DNA from 2 places in the Paraburkholderia sp. USG1 genome. Region 1 is predicted to be linked to the other one. Evidence: riboswitches for the same ligand, from Rfam matches in the RefSeq annotation. Region 1 holds a riboswitch; the other holds the start of a gene.
The links. Region 1 has a riboswitch for manganese ahead of NE850_RS26220 (TMEM165/GDT1 family protein). Riboswitches for the same ligand answer to the same signal wherever they lie in the genome.
Positions count from the first base shown of each region.

Region 2: linked by a shared signal. The riboswitch ahead of NE850_RS15755 (sodium:calcium antiporter) and the one ahead of NE850_RS26220 (TMEM165/GDT1 family protein) in region 1 are both predicted to bind manganese.

Region 1 covers NZ_JAMWXW010000022.1:53,293-68,197, reverse strand. Annotated here, with positions in the region: gene NE850_RS26280 (beta-ketoacyl-[acyl-carrier-protein] synthase family protein) at 1-827, opposite strand, end outside; gene NE850_RS26275 (MMPL family transporter) at 824-3,232, opposite strand; gene NE850_RS26270 (outer membrane lipoprotein carrier protein LolA) at 3,232-3,921, opposite strand; gene NE850_RS26265 (thioesterase family protein) at 3,909-4,340, opposite strand; gene hutH (histidine ammonia-lyase) at 4,337-5,932, opposite strand; gene NE850_RS26255 (glycosyltransferase) at 5,919-7,646, opposite strand; gene NE850_RS26250 (AMP-binding protein) at 7,643-9,484, opposite strand; gene NE850_RS26245 (hypothetical protein) at 9,484-10,146, opposite strand; gene NE850_RS26240 (acyl carrier protein) at 10,146-10,397, opposite strand; gene NE850_RS26235 (phosphopantetheine-binding protein) at 10,401-10,700, opposite strand; gene NE850_RS26230 (1-acyl-sn-glycerol-3-phosphate acyltransferase) at 10,675-11,469, opposite strand; gene NE850_RS26225 (beta-ketoacyl synthase chain length factor) at 11,453-12,199, opposite strand; yybP-ykoY riboswitch at 12,795-13,014, shown strand; gene NE850_RS26220 (TMEM165/GDT1 family protein) at 13,024-13,596, shown strand; gene NE850_RS26215 (DUF4136 domain-containing protein) at 13,893-14,597, opposite strand; gene pepN (aminopeptidase N) at 14,825-14,905, shown strand, end outside.
Region 2 covers NZ_JAMWXW010000010.1:150,567-165,471, forward strand. Annotated here, with positions in the region: gene NE850_RS15705 (tetratricopeptide repeat protein) at 1-1,648, shown strand, start outside; gene vioA (dTDP-4-amino-4,6-dideoxy-D-glucose aminotransferase VioA) at 1,645-2,790, shown strand; gene NE850_RS15715 (WbqC family protein) at 2,796-3,497, shown strand; gene NE850_RS15720 (hypothetical protein) at 3,494-4,471, shown strand; gene NE850_RS15725 (GNAT family N-acetyltransferase) at 4,468-4,992, shown strand; gene NE850_RS15730 (phytanoyl-CoA dioxygenase family protein) at 5,026-5,811, shown strand; gene NE850_RS15735 (trans-aconitate 2-methyltransferase) at 5,816-6,553, shown strand; gene NE850_RS15740 (transporter) at 6,643-7,617, opposite strand; gene NE850_RS39480 (DUF1214 domain-containing protein) at 7,921-8,136, opposite strand; gene NE850_RS15745 (hypothetical protein) at 8,569-8,706, opposite strand; gene NE850_RS15750 (hypothetical protein) at 8,705-9,448, shown strand; gene NE850_RS15755 (sodium:calcium antiporter) at 9,531-10,541, opposite strand; yybP-ykoY riboswitch at 10,634-10,814, opposite strand; gene NE850_RS15760 (outer membrane protein) at 10,918-11,400, opposite strand; tRNA gene NE850_RS15765 (tRNA-Arg) at 11,992-12,067, opposite strand; gene NE850_RS15770 (cytochrome c5 family protein) at 12,344-13,240, shown strand; gene NE850_RS15775 (UvrD-helicase domain-containing protein) at 13,414-14,905, opposite strand, start outside.

The DNA of each region.
Region 1 (14,905 bases):
GACGATTCGACACCCGCATCCGCGAGCGCCGCGCGCAGCGCGAGTTCACCGCCCACGCCCTGCGGGTCCGGCGAGGAAATGTGATACGCATCGCTCGATTCGCCCACGCCCGCGACGCGCACCGCCGCCTCGTCGCGGCTCATGAGGAACACGGCCGCGCCTTCGCCGACATTGATCCCGCAACGATTGCGGCTCATCGGGTTGCTGCGCACGTTGCTAGTCGATTCGAGCGACGCAAAACCCTGCACCGTCAGCTCGCACAGCGAATCGACACCACCCACCACGACCGCATCGCACAGTTGCAACTGCAACAGCCGGCGTGCCGACGCAAAGGCTTTCGCGCTCGACGTGCACGCGGTCGAAATGGTGAACGCCGGACCGTGCAGGCCGAGCACGGCGGCGGCGAACGGCGCGGCTGTGCCGATTTCCATCTGCCGGTAGTTGAAGTTCGCGGGAAGATCGCCGGCCTGCGCCTGATAGACGAACGCGGCTTCGGCGGCCTCGATGCCCGACGTGCTGGTGCCGAGCACCACACCGACGCGATGCGCGCCGTAGCGCTCGCGCGCCGCTTCCACAGCAGGCGCGATCTGCGCCAGCGCGGCGAGCAGCAAGCGGTTATTGCGGCAGTCGTAGCGAGCGAGTTCGGCGCGCGGCGCCAGCTCCAGCGGCGCGAGCACGCTGCCGACGAACGCCTCGCCGATCCCCGTATGCGCGTTCGCCATACCCGGCGAACGACCGGCGGCAAGCGCCGGGACAATGCTTTCGAGGTCGCCGCCGAGCGCGTTGATCATGCCGAGCGCGTGCAAATAAACTGATGGCGCCTTCATGCGGCCCCCCTTGATTCCGATGGCATGCCGATCGGCGCGAGCAGCACCGAGACCGCGATGCCGAGCGCGAGCGTCGCGCCAAAACTTTTCAGCGCGGGCATGGCGCTCATGCCGAGCATGCCGAACGACAACAACGTGGTGGCCGCCGACAACAACACGCCCGTCCACACCGCGCCGAGGTCGGCGTCCGCGCGCAGGCAGCCTTCGCGCAGGAATACGGCATAGTTTGCGCCTACGCCGAGCACGAGCATGAGCGCGAGCCAGTTGAACAGATTGAGCGGCACGTGCGCGTAGCCGAATACGGCGAGCGTGACGCCCACGGCAAGCAGCACCGGCAAAGCCACGGCGACGCCGCCACGCATGCGGTAACGCAGCATCAGCAGAACGAGCACGAGGGCCAGCGCGCCGCCGAGCCACCAGCCGCTATCCACGCGATACGCGCCGAACAGTTTCGACACGCTGGCTGCCTTGTCGACGAACACGACGCCGGGCAAGCCTTCCGCCAACGCGATCAATGCGGGTTCGTTCCGCAGCGTCACGCCTTGCGGAATGACGACCGCGGCATAGGCTTTCGTGGCTGCATCGACTTCGCCGAGCCAAAGGTGTTTGTACGGTTGCGACCACGGCGCCGCGAGCCACGTATCGACCGTCAGCGGTGCTTGCGGTTTCGCGTACGCGGCAAGCCAGGCGTCGGCGACTTCGTCCTTGAAGCCGGCTTGCAGTAGCGTGGCGCGCAACGCGGCACGGTCGTCGAACACGTGTTGCGCGAGCAACGCGCGGTCTTCATTCTGCTGTTTCGCCGACGGCACGAATTGCGCAACCGACTGATAACTGCCGACCTTGTTCGCGGTCCCGTTCAATGCATCCAGCTTCGTGCCCAACGCTTCGGCGCGTTGCAGCACGAGTTCGGGCGTCTCGCCGCGCACGACGAAAAACTGCGCGCTGTTATCCACGCCGACCGCCGCGCGCACCTTGTCTTCCTGCGCGACGAGCGCAGGATCGCGCTGGATCAGCAGATGGATATCGTCGTCGCTGGTCAGACGCAGCCAGCCGGGAATCGCCAGCAACAACAGCAACGCCGCGACGAACCACGCCCGCTTGCCGCCGATCGTGCGATGCCACACCGCCAGCACGCGCGCCGCGCCTGCAAACACGCGCTGCGGGCTGCGTTTAGGCGCGCGCGTGAGCAACGCGGGCAGCAGCCACAACACGGACGCGAACGCCGTCGTGATCCCTGCAATCGCGAAGCAGGCAATCTGCTTGAGCGCGGGAAACGGCACCCACGTGAGGATTGCGTAGCCGAGCAGACTCGTCGCGAGCGCCACGCTCAGCGCGGGACGCACGGCGCGCGCGCCGCGCCGTGCGTCCCAGTCACGCTGCGCGCCGAGATACACCACGAAGTACTGAATCGAATAGTCGACCGCTTCGCCGATCAGGCTTGCGCCGAACACGAGCGTCAACAGATGCAGCTTGCCGAAAATCAGCATCGTCACCGCGAGCGCGCAAACTATGCCGAGCGCGGTCGATACGAAGCCGAGCAATAGCAGACGCGGCGAGCGGAACACCCACATCATCAGCAGCGCGATACCGCACAGCGATGCAATGCCGATCAGATGCACTTCATGTTCCGACGCGCTGCGCGCCGCTTCCGCGTAAAACACGGCACCTGTTCGCGCCACCGAAACGTCGGGGAACGACTGCTTCAAGGCGCTTTCGCCCTGAGCGAGCGCCGCCAGGACGGCGTGCTGCGTTTTCGTTTCGTACGCCGAACCCGGCAGCGTCGCGACGATCAGCACGCTGGTGGCGGCGCCGTGATGCGAAACCAGCATGTTGTCTTCGAGTTCGAGATTCGAGGTGGCAAGCGGCAGGCCGCCGAGCCAGTGTTCGAGCCAGCCGAACGGATCGTCGGCGAGCGGCGTGGTGAGTCCGCCGCGCAGTGGGCTGTAGAGGCGCTGCGCGAGCGTGTCGTGCAACGTGCTGCCCGCCGCGCCACTGGCCAATGCCGTGCGGTCCGCCGGCGCCAGCAGGCCGAAGCGGTACGGCATGTACAGCGCCGCGATTTGCGAGAGATCGAACGGCGGCAATTCCGCCGTCACCGAACCGAACGCGCCGCTCTTTTGCAGCGACGCACCCAGCTGTTTCGCGGCCGCCTTCGCGTGCGCGTCGTCGTTGCTCGTGACCAGAAAAACCGTGCGGTCGCCAAGCGCGCTCGCCAGCGTATCCACGGCCTGTTCGGCGACGGGGTCGGCCTCGGTCGCGGGTAATAGCGCGAGCAGATTAGTTTGCAGCGGCGACGGTCCGGCGAAACGCCAGCCGCAATACAGTGCCGCCACGAGCGCGAGCAGCAGCCACGCGGCGCGCACGCCCCATACCTGTTTCGGCGACCGCTGTTGCAGCATCTCCATTACGGCGCCCCGAGCAGGCCGCGCTCAGTCGCACTGAGTTCGGTCACGGCCGCGCTCTTCGTGAAGTCGAGTTGGGTGACGTCGCCATTTGCCAACGTGATGCGCAGGCTCTGCAGATAGTCGCCGCCGCTCATCGCCAGACCTTTGATCGACTGCGCGATCTGCGGCTGATTCGGCGTGAGCTGCATGCGCCATTGCGCGGCGTTACCCTGGGCTTCCACGTCGAATTGCGAGTACAGCGCCGACAGATCGCCGCCGAGCATCGCACGCATCATCTTCGAGACTTGTGCGACGCCGCGCGTGCCCTGTGCGCTGTGAGCCGCGACGCGCTGGCCGTTCGCATCGACTTCAACCACGCCTGCGTCGGTGATTACGTAGGTGGCTTTGTATGGCTTGTCGATCTGCCAGATCACGCCGCGCTCGCGGAAGAACAACAGCGAGCCGGTACTGACGAGCGGCTGCTTCATCGCAGCCAGCGTTTGCGTCTGCGTGAATTGCGCGCGCACGCCCCGCGCCTGCGCGAGATGCGCGGCGATCTGCGAGACGAGTGCGGGGTTGCCGGGCGCGGCTTCTTTCGTCGACACCGCCGACGCAGCCTGCGTCCATACGACTGCCGCGGCGAGCACACTCGCCACACTCAGCGCGCTCAATGTGCTCACGATCACCGCGCGCAAATTCACCGTCCCCATACGCGCTCCAGCTTGTCGAACACGACCGGCGGCGAGACGAACTGCAACTCCTGGGTGGCGGCATCGACCGCGACCTGGATCGTATAGCCCTTGGTCAGGCGCGTGCCGGACGCGCAATCGACGATTTCATAGCCTATTTTCAGGCGGTTTTCGTGTTCGATCAGTTGCGTGCGTACTTCGATCTGCTGACCGTAGGTAGCCGGCCGCACGTATTTCAGATGCGCTTCCACGATCGGCCACAAGTAGCCGGAAGCCTGCATCTCGCGATAGTCGTAGTCGAAAGCGCGCAGCAGCGCCGCGCGGCCAATCTCGAAGTACTTCAGATAGTGCCCATGCCAGCACACGTTCATCGCGTCGACGTCGTGGAACGGCACTTCCACCGTCGCGCTCGCGCTCAGCACTTTGCGGGAACCTGTCATGCGTCCGGTCCTCCGCGATAGTCTTGCAGTAGATCGCACGCGGCAATGCGGGCGGTCAGTGCGCGCAGTTCGTGTTCGAGCGCGCGGTCTTCGTCGACGAATGGCGACTGCGCGCCCACGCTCTCCATGAACGTTCGCAGCGGCGCGGGAACCGGCGTTCCACTATCGATCTTCAATCGCAGACGGGCAGCTTGCACGGTTGCGAGCGTATGCGCTGCCGCCACCTGTTCGGTCAGTTCCAGCACGCGCAGGCAGTCGCGCGCGGCGATCGTGCCCATGCTGACCTTGTCCTGGTTGTGCGCCTCGGTGGAGCGCGAGAAAACACTGGCGGGCATGGTGTTCTTCAATGCTTCGGCGGTCCATGCGGACGACGAAATCTGCACCGCCTTGAAACCGTGATTGATCGCGGCGCGCGCGGACGTGGCGCCCGACAGATTGCGCGGCAAGCCGTTATTGAAATTGACGTCGACGAGGAGCGCCAGTTGCCGGTCCATCAGATCGGCGAGATTGGCGATCGCGACCTTCAGCGAGTCCATCGCGAAAGCGATATGACCGCCGTAGAAGTTGCCGCCGTGCAGCACGCGTTCGTTGTCCGGATCGATCAGCGGGTTGTCGTTCGCGCTGTTCAGTTCGTTCTCGACGTCGCGGCGCACCCACGAAAGCGCGTCGCGCGCCACGCCGATCACATGCGGCGAGCAGCGAATCGAATATCGGTCCTGCAGACGGTGGCCCGGCGTGTCGTCGCGCCCGGCCAGGTCGTCACGGATCCATGCCGCCGCTTCGGCCTGACCGGCGTGCGGCTTCACTTCGAACAGCATCGCGTCGAAATGTGCGGCACGGCCGTCGAGCGCGACCGTGCACAGCGCCGTCAGGCGCGCGGTGAGCCGCGTGAGATGATCGGCGCGCGCAAACGCGAGACAGGCGAGACCCGTCATCACGGCGGTGCCGTTCATCAGCGCGAGCCCTTCTTTCGGCGCGAGCGTAAGCGGCGTTTGACCGAGTTCGGTCCACACTTCACGCACATCGCGCAGGCGCCCTTTGAACATCACGTCGCGCTCACCCGCGAGCGCGGCGGCCACATACGAAAGCGGCGTGAGATCGCCGCTCGCACCGACCGAGCCTTCCGACGGAACGCACGGCAACACGCGATGATTGACCAGATCGGCCAGACGTTCGAGCAACACCGGACGCACGCCGGAAAAACCGTATGCGAGCGAGTTGAGCCGCGCGGCGATCACCGCGAGCGTCTGCGCCTCGTCGAGATACTGGCCCATGCCGCAGCCGTGATAGCGCGTGAGTTGCAGCGGCAATGCTTCGACCAGTTCCATCGGCACGTCGACCACGCAGGCGTCGCCGTAACCGGTGTTGACGCCGTACACGGTCGCGCCCGCGGCCAGATGCCGGCGCAGAAAATCCGCGCCGCGCTGGATGCGCGCGCGCCACGCCGGATCGGCGCTCAAGGCGACCGGCGCGCGGTGCTGCGCAATCGCGACGACCTCTTCGATCGTGAGCTTGCGCCCGCCTATTACGACTGCTGTCGTGTTCACATTTGCGCCCGCATCCGGCACATCGATCAGATCATGTTCGGCCATTCGCGCCTCGCTTGGGGCTGGCCCAGAAATCGAAGAAGTTGAACCATTGATAAGGTGCCTTGCGGCAATAGTGTTCGAGACGCACGGCATAACGTTGCGCCCACGCGGCGAGATGCTGCGCGCGTTCGCGGCGCGGCAGTTCGATGCGCTCCGCGAACGGTTCGAAATAAAGACGGTAGCCGTCGCGCTCTTTCAGGCAGAAGAACAGATAGACCGGGCAGCCCAATGCATGCGCGAGCACATACGGGCCTTGCGCGAACGGCGCGGTGGAGCCGAGAAATCGTGCTTCAGTCGTGCGGCCTGCTTCGTGTGCGGGCACGCGGTCGCCGACGATCACCAGCAACTCGCCGGCGTCGACGCGCTCCTGCATCATCATCGCGGTCTCGGGTCCGAAGTCGCGCACTTCCAGCAGATGCCGCGCGAACTCGCTATTGGCCGAAGCCAGCACGCTATTGAAGCGGCGCGCGTGGTCTGTATAGACGACGGCCGTGACCTTCGCGTAAGCGCCCTGAGCGGCGAGCGCGCGGGTCATCTCCAGATTGCCGAGATGCGCGCCGATCACGAGCGCGCCCTTGCCGCTCGCTACCAATGCTTCGAATGCCGAAGGATCTTCGAACTTGACGTCGGCATTGTTGACGCGGCCCGACCAGGCCGCGAGCTTGTCGAAGCCCGATTGCGCGAACGCCAGCATATGGCGGTACGCGGACAGCCAGCCCGGACGCGGCGTACCGCCTTGCGGCGCGGCTTCGCCGAGATGTCTGAAATAGTTGCCGGAGGCCTCGCGCGCGGCGCGGCCGGTCAGCAGAAAATACGCGACGATCGGATGCAGCCAGAGCGCGGCGAAGCGCCGGCCGAACAGCTTGCAACTGAGCGCGAGCAGCGACATGCCCAGGTGGCTGCCGCGTTCGGCGATACGCCACCAGTCCTGTTCGTTCCGTTCGCTGTATCCCTCTGCGGACTCGGTGCGGCGCGGCATCACCTTATGCGCGAGCAGCATGGGCAGACGCCACAGCATGCCGAACACGAGCCGCGTATGACTGCGGCTGATGCGCACGTTGTCCCACAGCACGTCGAAATGCGAGACGCCGTCGGTCGCATAGGTGACGCGTGTCGGAATCGAGCGGAACGCGGCGCGCCGCCAGTACAGACGCACGAGGATCTCGATGTCGAAGTCCATGCGGGTGGGCAGTCGCACGCTGTCGATCAGACTGCAGGCCAGCGCCAGCGGATAGAGGCGAAAGCCGCACATCGAATCGCGGATCGTCAACGAAAGCGTTTCGATCCATACCCACACATGCGTCAGATAGCGGCCGTAGAGACGCGCTTTCGGCACGCTCTCGTCGTAGACCGGGCGGCCGAGAATCACCGCGCCCGGTTCGGCGCGCGCGGCTTCGATGAAACGCGGTACGTCGGTGGCGTCGTGCTGGCCGTCGGCGTCGATCTGCAAGGCGTGCGTGTAGCCCGCCTTGCGCGCGGCGCGCAGCCCCGCCATCACCGCCGCGCCTTTGCCGCCGTTGAGCGGCAGGCGCAGCAGCGTGAGCTGCCCCACGTACTGCTGCGCGAGCGCGGCGAGCACCTGCTGGGTGGCCTCGTCGCTGCCGTCGTCGACGATAAAAAACGGCAGGCCGTGAACCGCGAGATGAGCAATGGTCGCGCCGATCGCGTCCTTATGGTTGTAGATCGGAATGACGATGCATGGGGAGAAGGTCTTCACGCCGGCGCCCCGTAGACGATCACGCCGGACGCGCAATCACGGCCGTTCACACGGTACGCGAACTGCACGCGCCGGCGAGCCGCGTCGTGAGCGAGCGTGAGCTTGAGCACGGCGCCCGGCGGCACCGGCGCCATGAACTTCAAACGATCGATCGACGCCAGCGCGCGCACGGCCGGCAAGTGGTCGGCGGCGAGGCGCATCGCCCAGTCGATCTGAACGACGCCGGGCAGAATCGGCAGGCCGGGAAAATGGCCGGCGAAATGCACGAGCGCGGGCGGCACGCGCAACTCGTAATGCAGCGTATCGCCGCTGCGCGCTTCGGCCAGCACTTCGACACCTTCGCTGCGCGGTTCGAAGGCGGCCGCCACGGTGGCCACCGGCAGTTTGCCGCGCGCGTCGAACGGCAGCGTGACGCGAAAACGCCAATGGCGCGGCAGCACCACGACGTCGAAATATTCGGCGAGATGCCGGCGCAATATTTTCGCGAGCGCCACGCGGCCTTCGTCGCGCAATGCTGCGCCGCCCGCTTCGGTCAGCGCCACGACGGCGCCGACGCGCTCGCGCGAGGCGCCGGCCAGCGGCACGATCGCCGCTTGCGCGACATACGGATGCAGCGCGAGGCGCGCTTCCAGTTCCGGCAACGACACGCGTTTGCCGTCGAGCTTGAGCACGCGGTCGAGCCGGCCTTGCAGGCGGAAACGGCCGTCGGCGTCGAAAGCGATCTTGTCGTCGGTGCGATGCCAGCCCGTGTGATCGAGGTGTGGCGAGCGGACGTTGAGCGCGCCGTCTTCGTCGCGGCGCACGTCGATTCCGCTCACCGGTTGCCAGGCGTCGGTCTGATCCTGGCGCCGCCACGCAATGCCGCCGGTTTCCGTGCTGCCGTAAATTTCGAGCGGCGCCGCGCCATAGGCGGCGGCGTATTCCTGCGCGGCTTCAGGCGCCAACGGGCCGCCCGACGAAAAGAACGCGAGCGGCGCCGGCGTCAGGTCGGCAAAGCCGGGCAACGCGGGCCAGCGCGACAGTTGCGCGGGCGTCGAAACGATCACCGCCGCGCCGCAATGTTCGATCTGCGCTTGCAGATGCAACGGCTCGATGCTGACCGCACGGTCGAAGGCACGGCCGGCGGCAAGCGGCCACAACACGCGAAACAGCAAACCGTAGATGTGGTGATGCGGCACGCTCGCGAGCACGGTCGCGTCGCCGACCAGCGCGCCCCACTGTTTTTCCAGCGTGTGCACTTCGGCGTTGAATTGCGCGAGTGTCTTGCGGATCGGCTTGGGGCGGCCGCTGCTGCCGGATGTGTAAAGCGTGAGCGGGGCGTTGGGGTCGATCGTATAAGCGGCGCTCGACGTGTGCGCCGGGGCCGCCTCGGCGTTTCTGGTGCCGGCGTCGGCTCCGGCGTTGCCTGCCGCTGCTGCGTTGACGTCGACGCGCGTGTTGAAGCCGGTATCGGCATGGGTTACTGCGTTGACTTCAGCTTCGGCGTTGACGCTGACGTTGGCTCCAGCAGCAAGCTCGAACGGCGGCAAATCCGCATCGGTCAACACCGCTTCGTAAGCATCCGCGAGATCGGCCAGATAGCCCGGCGTCGCATTGGCCGGAATCACCGGCTCCTTGCCGCACGCGAGCAACGCGAAGAGCGCGCAGGCGAAATCGAACGGATCGTCGATACAGAGTGCGTAGCGTTGCGCGGCCTGCGTCTGCACGAGCGCGATCAAAGCGGCGACGCGCGCGCGAAACGCCGCGCGATCGAGCACCATGGCGCCATCCCGGCAAACGGGCGCCCGCAGCGCGGCGCTCTCATGAACCGCCGACAACAGATCATGCAACGCGATCATTAGGCCGCCTCCGAACGCGCGGCGCGCGGCAGCACGACCAGGTAACGCCAGACGACCTCGGCCGCCAGCAGCACGCCGATCAGCCCATAGGCGATCGCTCCGTTATAGAGCGACCAGCTCGCACGGCTCCAGTACAGCGCCGTATAAGCGGAAAACACGCCGTTCAGCGCGAAGAATCCACACCACACCTGGGTCACGCGCCGCGTATGGCGCACCGCGCCCGGCGCCAGGTCGGGATTGCCGAGGCGTGCGAATTTTTCGATCATGGACGGCCCGCGCACGAGCGTCGCGCCGAATGCGATCAGCAAACCCAGATTGACGAGCGACGGATAAAGACGCAACAGCAGTTCGCTATTGGTGAGCACGATGGCCGCCGACGCACAGCTCAGCAAGCCAGCCACGGTCCAGTCGATCGTGGAGAGCCGCCGCAGCGAGGTCGCGACCGGGCCGCTGCCGGCCCAGCGCTGCAGCCACAGGATCGCGAACAGCATGCAGCCCACATAGCGCGGCGTGTCCCAGCGCCACGCGCACAGGATCAGCGCGGGGTACGCGAGCTTCAGCAGCACCTGCACGACGGTTTTGCCCAGGCGACGCCCGGTGCCGGGCGAGGCATCGGCGGCCTGCTGCGGCGCCGCTTGCGTTCGCGAGCGTGCGGCGCACATCAGCCTTGTGCCGCCAGCAGGGATTCGACCGCCCCGATCACGTCGCCGACAGTGCGCACCGACTTGAACTCTTCCGGCTTGATGCGGCGTCCGGTCATTTCCTGCAGTTTGATCGCGAGGTCGACGGCGTCGATGCTGTCGAGATCGAGGTCTTCGAACAGATGCGCTTCGGGCGTGACACGCTCGGGCTCGATCGCGAAGTTCTCTTTGAAGATGGCGCGGATGCGCTCCAGAATCTCTGCCTCGGACACGATTTATTCCCCTTTTCTGGTTGTTTCGTTCACAGCGTGCACCGCTTCGCGCTGGCTCGCCACCAGCGCCGCGAGCGTGTTGATCGAGCGGAAGTGTTCGCGCGTGCGCTCGTCGTTCGCCGCAAGGGTCAGTTGGTATTGTTTGCGCAGCACGATGCCGATTTCGAGCGCGTCGATCGAATCGAGACCGATGCCGTCGGTGTCGAACAACGGTGCATCGTCGTCGATATCGGCCGGGCTCAGGTCTTCCAGATCGAGCGCTTCGATCAGAAGCTGTTTAATTTCCAGTTTTAAAGAATCCATAATCGAACAGGTGCTGAGTAATGTGTGCTTCGACGGCGCTCGTCACGCTGCGCGCCGCAAGAGCCGGTGGAGTGTCATGGGCCGCGAGCTGGTCGACGCCGAGCGGTTCGAGCACGTTCACGCGGATTCTGAACGCGCGCGCCGGCACGTCGTACCAGCGCATCTGCTTGGTGAAGGCGGGCGGATCGCAATCCATCAGCACCGGGACGATCGGTGCGCCGGCTTTCAGCGCCATGTGCGCGAAACCGCGCGAAAAAGCATGCAGCCGGTTCGGCGCGGGGCTGCGCGAGCCTTCCGGAAAAATGATCATCGTATAGCCCGCCGCCAGTTGCTTCGCGCCGGCCTCGACGAGCTCCGCCGGGTCGGCATTGCTGACGTATTCCGCCGAGCGCACGATGCCCCAGAAACACGGGTTGCTCCAGTGCGCGTTTTTCACCACGCAACAGGCATGCGGCGTGAGCGACAGCAGCACCATCACGTCGAGATAGGTCGGGTGGTTGGCAACCACGATCGCCGGGCCGTCCGCGCGCAATGCGCGCATGCCCGACACTTCGAGTTCCATCACGCCGACGCGCTGCAACACCGCGACCAGCGCGCGGAAAAACCAGTGGATCACGCTCGTCACCGCGAACTGTCGCGATGCGCGGTGCGGCCACACCCACGCAAGCGGAAACACCACCACCGAAAACAGCATGCCGCACACGCCGAAAACCACGAAGGCCATGCCGGTCGCGCAGAATCGCCAGCAATAATCAAGCCGCGCGGTCATGCCAACTCCAATGCCAACTGGCGTCGGCACCTTGCCAGGCGGCGGGCAGCCCGGTCTCCAGGCAGTGCTGCAGCGCCTGGCTCTGGGTCGCGAAGAAGCTGGGCAAGCCGGCGCGGTGCCCGCCGGCGGGCTGGTTCGCGCTGGCTTCATGCGCCGACGCGGGCTCCCGCGCACCCGCGCGGCAGACCATGCACACCAGTTCGGCCGTCGCCGTTTCGCTATCGAGCAGGATCGCGATCGCGCCACCCGGCACTTCGTCTTCGATCGTGCCGTACGCGGCGTCGGCCGGTTCGTCGGCGTAGACCAGCAGCAACGGCGAATCCTGCTGCGTGGCATATTGCGCGTGCGCTTCCAGCAGCGCGTAGCCGAGCGTTTCGGCGCCGGCGGAAATCGCGCTCGCCGCCGACCGGTCGCCGCGCGCAATGCCGAACACGCCGGTCATCGCATTGAGCACGGACAGGCTGAAGGCGGTCGGCGACACCGGCTCGCCCGCGCTGATGGCACGCAAGATATCCGTGGTGCGCCGCAGTTCCCCGTGGCGCGAAGCGAACACGACCCGCGCCGCGTCCGCGGCGACACAATCGTGCGCAACCTTGAGCGCCACTCGCGACAGAGTGCTCAGACGACGCCGCACGATCGGCTCGATGAAGCCAATATCGGAGGCGGCAGATGCGGCAGCAGGCCAGCTAGACCAGCGAGCGACCGGAATGGTCCAGTGCAGATCGGGCATATCGGTGTTCGCGCGTAGAAGCGAGGAGGCTGAAGCGCCTGACGGAATACGGCACCGTCACAGCGTGTACGCGCCGCGCGGACCGGCAATCTCCAGCCGGGGTCGATCCAATCTTCTTATCTTATATAGGGTTCAGCCAATTAACGGCACTTGGCCCCGATTATTTAGGCACCCTCGCCAGTTTGTCTGGAGAATTGCCTCGGGCTCCCTGTGGTCGCCGGGAATCATACTGAATATTCTGGGATAAATCAGCCACAAAAGACGTATCCATCTGTATCCGTATCTCTCATGCGACGTTCGGCGAAAAAGCCGTCACTCGCACCTCCGACGCGATTTCCCGCTACACGCACAAACGCAAAACCACTGGCGGCGGGGCTTGCAGTCGATACGGACATACAAGCATTTCGTCGTCATCCGCCCATACTTTCATTTAACTTTCTTAAAAAGTGTTTCAGATTGGCTAGTTTCGGCTCCGTCTTCGCCCTGGTTTCCAAATGGCCGGCGCATAGCCCGCGTCAAATCCACAGTCCGGGCAATGCAACGGCGCGTGCGGCTGACGCAATCCATTATCAGGCGCGGCCACGCCTGTTATACTCCGTCCCTCATTGGGGAGTAGCCGCCTCGCGGCACGTCCGCACCGCTGTCATCGGGTGCGTCGCACGTGTGGTTCGCGGGGGCGCCTGTCAACAGACTTGGCCTGTACGGCCATGGCAGCCGCAGCCTCTGGCCTGGCGAGACCGATGATCCACACACCGCCGCAACAGGGCCCGGCGGTGTCGTGGGTCGTCGCTCGTTCATATCTCGGCCCGGGGAATCAACACACCGTGGATCACGCTTTTCTCATTTCGACCGGAGCGGTCGCGCTCGCCGAGATCGGCGACAAGACGCAATTGCTTTCGCTCGTCCTCGCGGCCCGCTACCGCAAGCCGCTGCCGATCATTCTGGGCGTGCTCGCCGCCACGCTCGTGAATCACGCCTGCGCGGGCGCGCTCGGCGCGTGGCTCGGCTCGCTGCTCACGCCGACCATCATGCGTTGGGCATTGGCGGCATCGTTCATCGGCATGGGGCTGTGGATTCTCGTTCCAGACAAACTCGACGACGAAGAGGCCAATACCAGCCGCACGCACTTCGGCGTATTCGGCGCGACCGTGGTGACGTTCTTTCTCGCGGAAATGGGCGACAAGACGCAGATCGCCACGGTGGCCCTCGCCGCGCGTTTCCACGATTTCTTCGGCGTGGTGGCGGGCACCACGCTCGGCATGATGATCGCCAATGTGCCTGCGATCCTGCTCGGCGACCGTTTCGCTCATCGACTGCCGACCAAGCTCGTGCATGGCATCGCGGCGGTGATGTTTGTCATTCTCGGGACGATGGCGCTGTTCGGTGTGGGCGTTTAGGCGAATGTCGGCCAGCAGATCGGGCGGGTAGCGCAAGGCGCCACGGCAAGGAATTAGCGGCCGGGTCCGCTGAGTCACTCAGCACTCAGGCAGCGCGTGGTCAGCATCTGGCCGCCGTGCGCGGCGCGGCTCGCTTGCGGGTCCGCTCGCGCGGCGATTGATTCGGGCGCCGTGGTGCTTCTTCGGGCTCGATCCGGTATCAGCAAAACAGGCGGCCCGGCAAGAATGATTGCCGGGCCGCTCGTCTTCTTTGCTGCCGGCGAGCGCGTTAGAGCGCGCCGCCAGTCGCGCGTGACCTACTGAACGACTTTCGCACCGGAGGCCGGTGCCGGCGCAGCGGCAGGCGCGGCGCCGGTAGCGGCTATTTCGTTCGATGCCCCGCCGTTCTTGTCGACCGGAATCTTCACGGTGTGGACCACGCCGTTACCGAGCGGGAAATCAGCCAGCGCGCTACGCGCCAGATACGGCATGGCCCGGACCAGCGACGATTCGCCGCCCGAATTGCGCGCCGTCACGTTGTAGACCTCCTTGCCGGTTGCCCGCTCGGTGATCCGTATGCCCAACAGATGCGTGAAGATCGGATAGCTCTGGTTCACGTACGTGGCGGGGAAGCCACCCCACGGCCCCCACGGATCGAACGGCCGGCCCCAGCCCCAATATGGCGCCGGCCACGGGTTGTAATACACCGGCTCCGAGACCGTCACCATGTCCGAACGGATTCCGTACGAGAGTCCGACCAGATAGCGTGCCTGCGCGTTGTCGACCTGGCGGAAAGAATGCGTGGCGAGTTCGTTCGCGACAAAACGCTCGTAGGTGCTGAGCTCGAGATTGCTCTGCTGGTCCGCCGCCCGCGTGAACGCATAGGTGCGGGTGGCGTCGCTACCGCTCCAGTCTGAGAAGGCCGTGACCTGCGTGGTGACGTAGGTCGTACAGCCGGAAAGCAGCACCGCCAGCCCGGCTAGCAGCAGCGTGGCGCGGCGGGTCCATCGATCGATTTTCATGGTCTACCTCGTGAAGCCTCTCAATGTCTCTGTATTGTCCGTCATGACCGGCCCGGCCGGCGTGCAGGCTTTTGTACCAGGCGGGCGCCCGATAATACGCTGACTGGCAAATTCGGTAAAAAGTTCGCCCCGCACGATTCGCCGAGGCTTTGTACAATGGTTCGACATGCCCGGCTCGTGCGTCAGAAGCGCGCGCGCCGACTCGAGTTCCAACACTACAGAACGCCATGGCCGATACCGCAACGCCCAATGTGATTCGCCGCGCCGACTACGCGCCGCCCGCCTTTCTGATCGACACCGTCGCGCTG
Region 2 (14,905 bases), on a different contig from region 1:
ACTGCTGCCCGAGGAACTCGAGAGCCGCACGGTGCTCGCGGATACGCTTCGCCTGAAGGGGCAGTATGCAGAAACGGAACAGGTTTGCCGCGCGATCCTCGAGATCAATCCGGAATACGCCGAAGCGCAGCGCATCTTTGCCATGTCGCTGGTGCATCAGGGCCGCGTAGCTGAGGGTTTTGCCGCAGCACGCCGCGCCATCGAACTGAAGCCGGACGATTCAAGCATCTACAGCACGCTGGGTGTGCTGCAACTCGACCTGGGCTTCGTGGCGGAAGCGGAGCAAAACTTCCGCGTGGCGCTTGAGAAAAACCCCAAAGACCCGATCTCGGCCGACAACTTTCTGTTTGCCCTCGCTCACAACCCTGAGATCGATCAGGGCACGCTGTTCGCCGAGCACCTCAAATTCGCGCAGCAACACGAAGCGCCAGTGCGCGCACAGTGGCCACGGCACGTCAACAAGCGCTCGCCGACGCGCAAACTCAAAATCGGCCTCGTCTCCGGCGATCTGTTCCGGCATGCCGTAGCGTCCTACCTGCTTCCGGTCATGCAGCATCTCGCCCAGGACCCGAACGTCTCCCTCCATGTGTACAACAACTACATCATGGAAGATGACTACACCCGATTGCTGCGCGATTGCGCCGATGAATGGCAGCAGATCACCGGCATGCCGGACGCGCAGCTGGCCAACAAGATCCGCGACGAACGCATCGACATTCTGTTCGACCTGTCGGGACATACGGGCCGCAACCGCCTCCTCACGTTTGCGCGCAAGCCCGCGCCGATCCAGGTGAGCTGGCTCGGCTATCCGGCCACCACAGGCCTCAGCGCGATGGATTACTACCTGGTGGACAGATTCGGCGTACCGTTCGGCGATGCCGAACGTATGTTCTCGGAGAAGATCGTCCATTTGCCGGCGAACGCTCCGTTCCTGCCCGAAAAGAGCGCGCCGCCGGTCAACATTCTGCCGGCCATGCACAACGGCTATGTAACCTTCGGCAGTTTCAACCGGATGAACAAATTGCGCCGCGACGTGATCGCGCTGTGGGCGGAATTACTGCACGCGCAGCCTTCGTCGCGCATGCTGCTCGGCGCAATCGCCAACGACGATGACGAACAGCTCCTGATCGACTGGTTCGGCAGCGTCGGTATCGGACGCGAGCGGCTGATGTTCCGTCGCCGCTCGAGCATCCCGGTCTATCTGCAGCAGCATTTTCACGTCGACATCTGTCTCGACACGTTCCCATACACGGGTTCGACCACCGTGCTGAATTCCTTGTGGATGGGCGTGCCGACTCTGACCATCTGCGGCAACACGCTACCGAGCCGCGCCGGCACCACCTGGATGTCGCACGTCGGGCTGGAGCAGTTTCTCGCTACGGACAAGGCGGATTTCGTCGCTAAGGGCGTTGCGCTGTCCTCCGATATTCCCGCGCTCGCCGCGCTGCGCATCGGTCTGCGCGAACGCTGCATGGCCTCGGCGGCATTCCGGCCCGAAGTGGTCGCCGCAGGGTTGTCGCGCGCCTTGCGAATCATGTGGCAACGCTGGTGCGATGGCCAACCGGCGATCCCGTTCGAAGTAACGGCAGAAGAAGCCATTGCCGCCACAGGCGACACCGCGCCATCCGAAACAGGGGAAAACAAGTGAACGCTGCCTTACCGCTTGGGGCCATCGAGCCGCAGATCGACGACCGCATTTACGTTACCCAGCCGCATCTCGCGCCGCTCGAAGAATTCATCCCCTATCTTCAACAGATCTGGGACAGCAAGATCCTGACCAATGCCGGCCCGTTTCACCAGCAGTTCGAAGCGGCCTTGTGCAAGTACCTCGGCGTCAAGCATCTCGCGCTGTTCACCAACGGCACACTGGCATTGCTCACCGCGCTGCAGGCGCTGCGCGTGACCGGCGAGGTGATCACCACACCCTATTCGTTCGTTGCAACCGCGCACTCGCTGGTGTGGAACGGCATCAAGCCGGTATTCGCCGATATCGATCCGCACACGCTCAATCTCGACCCCGCCAAAATCGAGGCCGCGATCACGCCGCAGACCACCGCGATCATGCCGGTGCATTGCTACGGCAAGCCGTGCGACGTCGAAGCGATCCAGAAAATCGCCGACAACTACAATCTGAAGGTGATTTACGACGCGGCCCATGCTTTCGGCGTGCAGACCGAAACCGGCAGTGTGCTCGAACACGGCGACCTCGCGGTGCTGAGCTTCCACGCGACCAAGGTTTTCAACACGTTCGAAGGTGGCGCGATCATCTGCCAGGACGCCAGGACCAAACAGCGCATTGACCATCTGAAGAACTTCGGTTTCGTCGACGAAGTGACCGTGGTGGCATCCGGCATCAACGGCAAGATGAGCGAAATCAACGCCGCGTTCGGGCTGCTGCAACTGCAGCACATTGATGAAGCGCTGGCAAAGCGCGCGCGCGTCGACGCGATCTATCGCGAACGGCTGCGCGATGTGCGCGGTATCCGCTGCCTGCCCAAAGAAGGCCAGAAAGTCGCGAACCACTCGTACTTTCCGATTCTCGTCGGACCGGAGTATCCGATCAGCCGGGATGCGCTGTATCAGAAGTTCCGCGACCGCAACATCTACGCGCGCCGCTATTTCTATCCGCTGATCTCGGACTTTCCGATCTATCGCGGCCTGCCTTCCGCGCGCCAGGACAACTTGCCAGTCGCGCGTGCCGCCGCGCAACAGGTGCTGTGTCTGCCGATCTTCCCGGCGCTGACAGACGACATGCTCGATCGCATCATCGGGATTATCGCGGATACCTGAACGTCATGAAGCTCGCGATCATGCAGCCCTACCTGCTCCCGTACATCGGGTATTTTCAGCTGGCTGCGGCAGCCGACAAGTTCGTCTTTTACGACGACGTGAACTTCATCAAGAACGGCTGGATCAACCGTAACCGCATGCTGCAGGGCGACCAGGTGCGTTATCTCACCGTGCCGCTCAGCGGTGCGAGTCCTTCGTTGAAGATTAACGAAGTGCTGGTCGAACCGCGCGAGCGGTGGCTGCGCAAACTGCTTGAATCGATTCGGCACGCCTATGCCAAAGCGCCTCACTACCCGCAGGTCAGCGCATTGATCGCACGGATTCTGGCGGAGCCTCTCGCGCCAGTTTCGCTGCTCGCTTCGCACACCGTCATGGAAATCTGCAAGTACCTCGAGATCGACACCGAATTCGTCCCGTCGTCGACGATATATGGCAACGCGCATCTCAAAGGCACGGAGCGGGTCCTCGACATCTGCGCAAAAGAGCAGGCGAGCACCTATGTGAACCTTCCGGGCGGCCGCGCGCTTTACGATAGCGCGGCGTTTTCGGCGCGCGGCGTGGAGCTTGCCTTCATCGAGCCGAACCTGTGTCCCTATGCGCAGTTCGACGACGGCGCCTTTCATCCCGCCTTATCCATTCTCGACGTCCTGATGTTCAATAGCAAAAACAGCGTGAGAGATATGCTGTGCGTCGAGGTGACAGCATGATTGCGCGCGAGCCGCGCGCAATCGGCGGCTATTTCGAACTCGAACTGCCGCGAGTCGAAGCGCCTCTTCACGGCGACGCGCTGCGTTTCCAGTCGTCGCGCGCGGCGTTCCTCGCACTGCTTCGGGCGAAGCGGCCGGCTGCCGTCTGGATGCCCTGGTACATTTGCGACGCGATGATCGAGCCTTTGCGCATGACCGGCACGCCGGTCAAACGCTATCGGCTCGATGCCGACTTGCGTGTGCAGTCCGCCGATATCGGCGACGATGAGTGGCTCCTCTACGTCAACTATTTCGACCTGTGCGCCCGCCAGGTCGACGACGTGCTCAGCCGCTTTCCTCGCGAACGCGTGTTGATCGACAACGCGCAAGCGTTCTTCGCGCAGCCCGCCGACTGTCTCGCCACGCTGTACTCGCCGCGGAAGTTTCTCGGCGTGCCGGACGGCGGCTATCTCGTCACCCGGCAGCCGATCGATATGCCGGAAGCAATCGACGATGCTTCATTGCTGCGCTGCGGACACCTGCTGACCCGGCTCGCAAAAGATGCGGAAGCCGGCTACGCCGGCTACGCCGCCGCCGAAGAAGGTCTGAAGTACCAGGAGCCGTTGCAGATGTCGAGACTGACCGAGCGGCTGCTCGCCAGTATCGACTATGCAGATGTGCGGGCGCGCCGCATCGAAAATTTCGCTTTCCTGCATGAGAAGTTGCAGCGCTACAACCGCTTTACGTTTCGCCACGACGAACATGCGGTGCCGCTCTGCTACCCGTTTTTCGACGCACCCACTGGCGCGCGGGAAACGCTTCGCGCGCAGCGCATCTATACGCCCACTTACTGGCCGGACGTGGCGGACGCTGAAGGCGCGCCGGACTTCGAGCGCAATCTCCCGGCCTCGACCCTTTGCCTGCCATGCGATCAGCGGCTTACGCGCGACGATCTCGCGCCGATGGTGCAACACTTACTGGACCGGCTCGCATGAGCGACAACACGATATTCCTGCGCGAGATCGAACGCGGCGACCTGCCGACTATCAATGCGTGGCGCTCCGACAAGGCGCTAGTCAGCCTGCTGGGCGGCGCCTTCCGGTATGTGGGCGCCGAGATCGACAACAGATGGTTCGATAGTTACCTCGGCTCCCGCGCCGCCAATGTTCGGCTCGCCGTATGCCTCGCCTCCACCCAGGAATTAGTGGGCGTGACATACCTGCTGGACATCGACTGGGTGCACCGCTGCGCGGAGTTCTCGATCCAGATCGGCACGCAGACGGCACGCGGCCGCGGCATCGGCGAGGCCGCGACGCGCCAGACGCTCGACCACGCATTCGGCGACCTCAACCTCAACCGTATTTCGTTGACCGTGCTCGCGTCCAATGCGCGCGCCATCGCCCTTTACGAGAAGGTGGGCTTTCGCGCCGAAGGTCTGTTGCGCCAGGCCGCCTTCAAAGGCGGCCGCTATCTCGACGTCGTTCCGATGGCCATCCTGGCTGATGATCGACGCTGAGCCCTTCACTTTTGCCGTTGCTTCGCCCCACTCATGAACACGATTGATGCTCAACACCACACTGCGCTTGCAACGGCAGGCTGGACGGTGCTTCCCCGGCTGATTCGCAGCGAATTGCTCGATTCGGTGGTCGAGGCGCTGGGTCCTTCGCTCGCGTTGCGCGACGAAATCCGGCACCGCAACGGCGTGCTGGAAAACAGCGCCGGCACCTTGCACCATCTGCTGATGGATGACCCGTGTTACGTCGAATTGCTGGCGCAGCTCTCGGCGCTGGAGCCGATTTTCAAGGGGTACTTTGAAGGCAACTTCGTTCTGAATTCGTACGGTGGCGTCATCAACGAGCGCGACTCGCGCGCGTACGTGCAGAACGTGCATCGCGATATCCGCTTCGGCTCCGACACGCGGCGCTTTATGGTGAACGCGTTGGTGATGCTCGATGATTTCACGCTGGAGAACGGCGCAACGCATATTCTTCCGCACTCGCAGAACATGCTGGAGCAGCCCACCGACGAGCATTTCTACGCTCACGCCTCGCGTGCGACCGGAGAGCGTGGCTCGATTCTGCTGTTCGATTCGCGCATGTGGCATGCAACCGGACGCAATACCACCAACGCGCCGCGTCGTGCGCTGACGCTGACGTTCACCAGCCCGTTCTTCAAGCCGCAGCTCGATTACGCACGCCTGTTCGGCTACGGCAATCTCGGCCGCTGCAATGCATGGATGCGCCAGGTGCTCGGCTTCAACGCCCGGGTGCCGCAGTCGCTCGATGAGTTTTACGTACCTGTGGAGCAGCGGTTCTATCAACGCGGACAGGATTGACGATATGAGCAGAGACTACAACGCAGAAGCAAAAGATCATCCCGAACATCGGTACGCTTACGACTTCGACTACCTGATGCATGAGTACATGCTTCGCACATTCGAGCCATTCCTCGCGGGCGATGACGCGCTCGAACTGGGATGCTTCGAAGGCAACTTCACGCGCCTTCTGACGCAGCGCTTCGATTCCGTGGAAGTGGTCGAAGCCTCGGCGGACTGTATCGCCGTTGCGTCGGATAAAACGAGGGGCGCCGTCAAGTTCCATCACTCGACGTTCGAGACCTTCGAACCGGCGCGGCGCTACGACAATATTTTCCTCATCCATACGCTCGAGCACCTCGATCATCCGGTCGAAGTCCTGAGCCGGATTGGCAGCTGGTTGTCCGAAGGCGGCAGGCTGTTCGTGGCTGCGCCGAACGCGCGGGCCGGATCCCGGCAGATCGCGGTCAACATGGGGTTGATCGACCATCACGCAGCCGTGACGCTGGCGGAAGCGGCGCACGGTCACCGGGTGACCTATTCGATCGATACGCTACGGGCCGACCTGCGTGCGGCGAAGCTGCGACCGGTCACTGAAGGCGGCGTCTTTTTCAAGGGCCTTGCCAACTTCCAGATCGATGCGGCGTTGGAGGCGGGCATCATATCCAGAGCGTATCTCGACGGCTGTTTCGAGTTGGGACGCGTCTATCCCGACTTGTGCTCCAGCGTGTACGCGATATGCGAGCGCGAGACGGCGCACTGATCGGGGCGAGTCGAGCCGCCCTATCTGGTTCGCAGCCGGCCTGAGCCGGCTGCCGTAAGTCCGCAGCGTGCTGCTCCCAAGGCGCCGCGTTACTGAAAAGTCGCATTGACCGACAGTTGCACCGCATTGCCCTTCGGCCGATTGCTGGTGTTGAATTCATTGACCCAGCGCAGAGAGGCCGACACGGGTGTCTTCTGGATCTTGCCCGACCACGTGACCATCGGCCCGAGACCAACGGAATGGCCCTGACTGCCGCCGACGGCATCTGCGATGCCGCCGCTGTCATTGCCGATCTGCTGGATGTAGCCGCCCACCACGCCGACACCCCAGCCGTTGCTGAAGCGCTTGAGCGCAAGCAGATCAAGCACGCTGACCGGCGCGTTGTGATAATGGGTGTCGTTATTGGGCGTGTAGAACTCGAGGCCATAGTTCAACGACAACTCGATGTTCTCTTTCGGCAGCAATTTCGTGTAAGCGATTGTGGGTGTGAAGGTCCACGTGTTCTGCCCGGCATTGGCGAGCCGGTTAGGGTTGTACGCGCCGGTCGGCGCATAGATCTGCACACTCAACGCGATATGGTCGGTCTTGGTCAGGTGATAGCCGGCAATAACCGGCGTGAAGAAGAAGTCGGCGAACTGCGTGCCGTGGTCGTTCGGCAAACGGCCATGAAATGACGAAATGTCCGTGTACTGGACCGGCACGCCAAACGAGGACGCGAAGTTCCAGCCACCCACAGTAATGCCCCACGTCTTGATCGCCGCGAGGATGGTGTATTCGGCCGTTGCGTCGACGCCGGCAGTGACCTGACCGGCGATCGGAATCGACTTGCTCGCGCCGAGCGAGCCCTCATAATAGATCGTGGCGGCGGTCACAATCCAGTCGTTGGTGGGCGGCACGATGCCGCCATAGGGTGTCACCTGCATGCCGGTGATCGGCCGGCCAATGCCGCCTTCAGTCGCCCACACTGTTTGGGAGAGACTCACGCCGGCAGCGGCCAGAAGCGCACCCTTGCACAGTCGGGCGACAAGCCGCCTCGTCGGGAAGAAACCGTTAGGTTGACTCATAATCGTCCTTATCAAATAGGAGTTCGGCATTCTCACTCCGGCCGAACCGCATACGGACCGTCTGCGTCGCAAAGCCGCACGCGTGCAAGTGCGCGCGCGTCAGGTTTCTCGCACAATTGGCGGCAGTGCCCAGTTGTCGTCGAGCATTGCCTGCCTGAGACCGTGGGCGCGTAAGTGCAGGGAGAACTTTTCACTACCCGGCGCCTGCAACCAATTGGCAAACTTTTGTCTTCACTGAACCTCGTGTTTTTCACGTAGGGCGCGAGCAAGCCATCTGCATTGAACTGCGGGTCTTTGATCTTCTTACCCAGCGCATGGCGGTTCTGTGGGCTGAGTGAAAAAGTGATGTGCGTTATATACCGTTAGCGACCGAAGGCCCTTGCCAGGAGATAGCCGATCTTTAGGGAAGCTCACAGTGTAGCGCCCGCTGCCATCAAGGATTTGACCAGATGCGTCGGTGTCCGAATAAAAACACTTTGCCTCGCTCGCGTTATTGACAGCGACGTTCGACTTCGCTATCGCCGTTGGAGTGTAGTGGTTATCGCTCCAGTCTCGTCCTGAGTGTTCTTATCGGCGAGCGCCTGCCTTTACCTGATGCGAATTTGTTTCAAAGTGATGGTCGCGTTCGTGTGTCCGATTTATATTCAATTCATTTGGCGCGCTTGTTCGTGCGGCTGAGCGACCACTCACGGATGGACGCCAGACCACGCGGAAGAGGCGTGCCATGTCACTTGAGCAATCGGGAAAGGTGGCGCGGCGGGATACGGGGCTTGCATGAGCGCTCCTTGAAAACGAGAAACGCCGCATCAAACGAAGCATGCGGAAAGTGGACTATTCACCACGCTGGCATCGTTGGGAATACTAGCAATGTTTCATGGCTTTATAGAGATAAATTTGTAACGCGGCCGAGGTGCCGCGTCCAACCAGGCGCCGTCCGGCCTCCTGAAATATTCAATTGGTATTTGTGCTGGCGGCACGGGTTCCTCCGCCGTCCGGAAAAAATTCTGCAAAGACTGCAATAAGCGCCTTGCGCCCATTAGACTGGCGCTCGTTCGAGGTTCGATCCACCGCTTTCGATGAGGCTTTCATGATTCGCACGTTGCACCGGTATTGCATTGCCTTCACTGTCGTACTTCTGTCCGCCTGCTCCGTTACGCCACACCAGGACGGAGGCGTGTCGCAGGCAGGCGCATCGACGGCCGTGACCCTGGCATCGTGGAACGACACCGTGACCAAACGCTCGATCGTCGATTTCGTCACGCTCGTGACGACGCCCGAATCCAGGGACTTCATTCCGCGCGCCGACCGCATCGCCGTGTTCGACAACGACGGCACACTGTGGCCGGAGCAACCCGCGCCGGTACAACTGGTGTTCGCGCTGCAACGCGTGAAGACAGTGGCCGGGCGGCATCCGGAGTGGAAGCGCCAGGAACCGTTCCGCTCGATCCTCAAGGGCAATCTCAGGAATGTGGCGGCAGGCGGCGACGCCGGCTCTTTGCGGGTGGTCGATGGCGCGGCCAAACCGCTTGCCATCGACCGCGTGATCGGCAGGCGTCCGGTGATCGCGTTCGGCAACGCGGACGGCGACGCGCCGATGCTCGAATGGACCTCGGCGGGCGACGGCCCGCGCCTTGCCGCGCTCGTGCATCATACGGACGCGGAACGCGAATATCAGTATGACCGCGCGTCGAAGAGCGGCAAGCTCGACAAAGCTCTGGACGAGGCCGCTGCAAAAGGCTGGCTCGTCGTCGACATGAAGGACGACTGGAAGACGGTGTTCAAACCGGCCAACGCGACAACGTCGGCAGCGCAGGACGCAACGGTCAAGTGAGCGTGAAGCGCAGAAGGCCTGCCGGTGCGCAACCTTCCGCGATTGTTCCACTTGCGGTCAGGTGGCTCGTTGAGCGGCGCGTCTAGCGAGTCAGCGTAATGACCAGATAGGTCGCATACAGCACGCCGCAAACCAGCAACGCCCACACCGGCACACCGCGTTCGCGCACATTGATCCGCAACCATGCTGCGGCGGCGAGCGTGATCACGATGCCGGTCACTACCTCGATGCGCGGCATCCACGGCGTCAGCAGAATGCCGATCGCGGGCAGCAAGGTGCCCTGGAACACCATCGCGCCGGTGATGTTGCCGAACGCCAGCGTGTCTTTGCCCCGGCGAATCCACAGAATGCTGTTGACCTTCTCCGGCAGCTCAGTGGCGATCGGTATGATCAGCAGCGAGAGCAGCAGCGGCGAGATACCGAGCGCCTGCGACACGCCGCGCACACCGTGGATGAAGCCCTCCGCACCCCACACCAGCAGCGCGACGGCGAGCGCTAGTTGCGCCACGATGGTCACGAGGTTGGTCGGCACGCCGAGACGCGAGATCAGCATCTTGCCCGGTGCTTCGGTGCCGTGACCGGCCTCGACCAACTCGTTTGATGCGCGGAAGGTCATCACCACATACGTGATGTACACGCCGACCAGCGCTGCGCTGAAGAGGGCGCGCACGAGCATCTGCTCGTGCGGCACGTACATTGCCGCAGCGGCCAGCACGAACGCGCACAGAAAGTAGTTGAGGTCGCGCGTAAAGCCCCTGCGTTCCGGCGCGACCCAGCCGCTCGCGCCGCGCGAACCGAGGATCGCGAGTGTCATGAGGAAGGTGGAGAGCGTGGAGAGCATCAGCGGCGCGCCGAGAATTGCGCCGACGCCGATCTCCTGGTTGACCGCGCTATCGGTCGTACCGCTGGCGATCGCCAGCAGCGGCACGAGGGTCTCGGGCAAAGCGGTGCCGACCGCTGCGAATAGCGAACCTGTCACGCCCTCCGAAATTTTGAGGCGTTCGCCCAGGTGTTCGAGCGCGTTGGTGAAGAGTTCGGCCGCCACCAGAATGACGACCAGCATGACAGCGAGTTCGAGCAGGAGGCCGGTCATAGGCGGCTCCCCGCAAGCACGGAGGGGCGGCGGCGCGGCAGACGGCGAGCGGGAGAAACTGGCAGGGCACAACGATGTATCACGAGGCAACTCCGCGGTCGGACGTAGATGACAAACCAATGACGCACCGCCGCCCGTCCGACCAGAACGAGGCAGTGCGTCAATGGTCTCGCCAAACCGACACGGTCGAACGCGCCATGACCTACGAGGCCAAGTATGTTGACGCGTTCTCCTTCAAAGGATGAAGGAAGGCTACTCCCCAGTGACCGGGCGATTCTAACGGCAGGGGACGCTTTCAACAACCTTGGTAGGGGGAAAAGAGCGGCGGGGTGGCGGGGGCCTTGGTAACTCCCCGCGTAGCCGCTAATCAGGCAGATCAATTGAAGTGATACTGCAGACCGATTGTGAAACTGTTATTTGTTCTTTTGGTGCCGTCGTGATTGCTGGTGTCGGTTGTCCATTCGCCTATGGCGCTTATGTGTCTGGCAAATTTATATTCGATGCCCAGGCCCCAATGGAAACGCGTGTCTGGATCGTCGCCGGTGAATCCAATGCGGACATAAGGCAATATCTGATTGAACGGCATGCCGAATTTTGCATCGATTCCGCCGTCCTTATAGGTTGTCGAGCCGTGATGCAAATCGGCAAAGGCCTCGGCGCCCACTATGAACCGGTCGATGTCGAAATTATATCCGGCCGTGAAACCTGGGAAAACCGTAGTGTGCGATGCTTTGCTGATGACACCGGAAGCATTGGAACTATTCACACCTACCTTGAAGCCCAGGTATGGGCCGGCAAACTGGCTTGCGCTCGAGAGAGGCTGCACTGATTGCGCGTGCGCGAGGTTGGACAGCATCATGATAGATGCAGTTAAAATCAATCGGATTGTTTTGTACATGACCTGCAAATAAAACACTGGCGTGCGAATGGTTTCGCGAAAGCCCTTTTATTAAGTGGGGAAGCGATTGCTGAAATACCGCCCCGGGAATTCCACGCGTCGTGAGATTTGCATGGTGCACGCATGCTAATTAAGGGGACAGACTAGGGCAATTGGAAATTTCTGCAGATAAACGTTTACACGTCTGATTCTGAATTGATGGACGGAAATTTACAGATGTTTTTGGATAGTTCTGTTGGGCTGGGGGGTCGTGGAGTGACGGCGGGGGGCATGTCTGCGGGCTCTGGGATGGAGTACGGCGCTTGGGTGGACATCACAAGGCTGGGAAAATAAAGGGATTCGGCGCACACAGCGCAAGCCTTAGATTAAGGTCGACTCTTTTTTATGCCCGGCTGGGATCGAAAAAACCGGCTGAAGGCGTGCCAGATAAGGCATTAAAGGCGCCCACCACCAGCCAGTGGGTCCAGCCGATGATGGCGAAAGCAGGACCGCAGTTAGCCGCAATTCGGGGGGAGCTGGAACAGGTGAAGCCGCTGAAAGCCTTACGGCTATTGGTGCGCCCGGCTGGGATCGAACCAGCAACCCCTGCCTTCGGAGGGCAGTACTCTATCCATTGAGCTACGGGCGCTTCACCACGAAAGCGCGGCAACCAGAACGGATGCGACGCAAAGCGACAGACCGAAAGGATACCCGGTTTCGGCCGTACCGTCCACCGGACGGCCTGAATGGCAGCACCCAGCGCCTTCCGGCCGCTCCTCGCGATGCGGGTAAACGCCTGCTGAACACCCCGCCGCGCCCCTCGCCGCCGTCGAAATCTTGCGTCTATAATCGTCCGTGGCTGATTAAAGAACAAGAAATTGCCGTCACGCTGTACCGCTCACATACCCACGGAGACGAGACAAGCATGAGCGAAGCACCACACGGAGCCCCGATCAAAACCCCAGCACAGCTCATCGCCGCGATCATCGCCGGGTTTGCTGTTCCGATCGTCATCATCGTGCTGCTGGCCGTCTACGTCGATAACTCGACGCGCACCGGCGCCGGCACCGACTCTCTCTCCGAAGCCGAGGTCACCGCCCGCATCAAGCCGTTCGCCCAGGTCGACATTCGCGACGCCAATGCGCCGCGCATCTACAAGACCGGCGAAGAAGTCTACAAGGCCGTTTGCTCCGCGTGTCACGCGTCGGGTGCAGCAGGCGCGCCGAAATTCACCAATACCGCCGACTGGGCGCCGCGTATCGCGCAAGGCTTCGACACGCTGCTGCACACGGCGCTCACCGGCAAGGGGGCAATGCCGCCGCGCGGCGGCACCAGCCCAGACGATTACAGCGACTTCGAAATCGCTCGCGCGGTCGCCTACATGGCGAACAATTCCGGCGCGAGCTTCCCTGAACCGGCTGAGCCGGCTGCGGGTGCCGCAGCGGCATCCGGCGCAGCAGCAGCCGCACCGGCCGGCGGGTCGGACGCGGGCGCGGCCCAGGCCGCCGCGGCAATGGCCGCGATGGCCAGCGTGCCGCAAGCGGCAGCACCGGCAGCCGGCGGCACGCAAAGCGCGGATGCCTCGCAAGCCGGCAAGGCGCTGTATCAGCAAGTCTGCCAGGCCTGTCACGCTGCCGGCGTGCTGAACGCACCGAAGTTCGGCGACAAGGACGCCTGGGCGCCGCGTCTGAAAGACCCCATCGACACGGTCTATAACTACGCGCTGCATGGCAAGGGCGCGATGCCCCCGAAGGGCGGCTCGAATGCCTCGGACGCGGACGTAAAGGCTGCCGTCGACTACATGGTCAGCGCGGTGAAGTAAGACGAGGCGTGGCCTGCGCCACGTCGCAAAAAAATCCCTGCCCGTGGAAACGCGGTGCAGGGATTTTTTCTTATCGGCTGCAGGTGGGCGCGGGAGCCAGATCAGCGGCTTCACCGCTCACGCCGTCGAACCCATACGTTTCGCCGGAGCAGCTCAGCGGCCTCAGCACTCGCTCACGGCTTCTGCAACAGCGCCTTCAAACTCGCAAGCCGGTCTTTCGGCGACATCGGCGCTTCTTCGGGCGTCGGCGGCGGAGCGTCGTCGAGCAGCATTTCGGGAATGAAGCGCGACGGCTCGCACACCACCGTTTCGCGCGCGCGCTTGCGCTTCTTGCACCAGTTCAGATGCAAACTGCGCTGCGCACGCGTGATCGCCACATACATCAGGCGGCGCTCTTCTTCGATGCGCGCGTCGTCGATCGGCTCGTCGTCGGGACCGCCGCGATGCGGCATGATGCCTTCTTCGACGCCAACCAGAAACACGTGCGGATACTCGAGCCCCTTCGACGCGTGCACCGTCGAGAGCCGCACCGCGTCGGGATCTTCCTCGCGGCCTTCGAGCATCGACATCAGCGCGACGGTCTGGATCAGACCCAGCAGACTTTTGCCGGTGTCGCCGAGACCGTCGGCAGTGTCGTAGCCGGTGGCTTCGTCGGCCGCGGCGCCCGTCGGCTCAGCCTTGGTGCCTTTGCGCTTCAACCACTCCATGAACTCCAGCACGTTTTGCCACTTGGACTGCGCCTGACGTTCGTCGAACGCGTCGTACAGGTAGGCTTCGTAGTGGATGGCGTCCATCAGTTCGTCGAGCAGCGTGCCGGCGGCGTCTTTCTCGGCGCGATCGGTGAGGCGCTGCATGAAGTCGCAGAACACGCGCATGGGTTCGATCTGCCGCGGCGACAGACGCGCCTCGATGCCGCCCATGTAAACCGCCTCGAACAGCGACACCTTGGCCTGTCCCGCGAACGAACCGAGCGCCTCGAGCGTCGTATTGCCGACGCCGCGGCGCGGCGTGGTGATCGCGCGGATGAACGCGGGGTCGTCGTTCGCGTTGGCGATCAGGCGCAGATAGGCGCAGATGTCCTTGATCTCGGCCTTGTCGAAGAACGATTGGCCACCGGACAGCACGTACGGAATCCGCTCACGCCGCAGCACCTGTTCGAAGATGCGCGCCTGGAAATTGCCGCGATAGAGGATCGCGTAGTCGCGAAAATTGGCGCGCCGCTCGAACTTGTGCGCCGACAGACGGAACACCACGGACTCGGCCTCGTGTTCTTCGTCGTTACAGGGCGTAACGGTGATCGTGTCGCCCATGCCGTGTTCGGACCAGAGCTTCTTTTCGAACAGCTTCGGATTGTTCGCGATCACGTTATTCGCGGCGGTCAGAATGCGCACCGTCGAGCGGTAGTTCTGCTCCAGCTTGATCAGATGCAGCTTCGGAAAGTCCTTGCTGAGCTGCCCGAGGTTTTCGAGCGTCGCGCCGCGCCAGCCGTAAATGGCCTGATCGTCGTCGCCCACCGCCGTGAACGCCGCGCGCTTGCCGGCCAGCAGCTTCACCAGTTCGTACTGGCAGGCGTTGGTGTCCTGATACTCGTCGATCAGCAGATAGCGCAGCTTGTTCTGCCAGCGGTCGCGCACCTGCTCGTTCTTCTCGAAGAGTTCGGCGGGC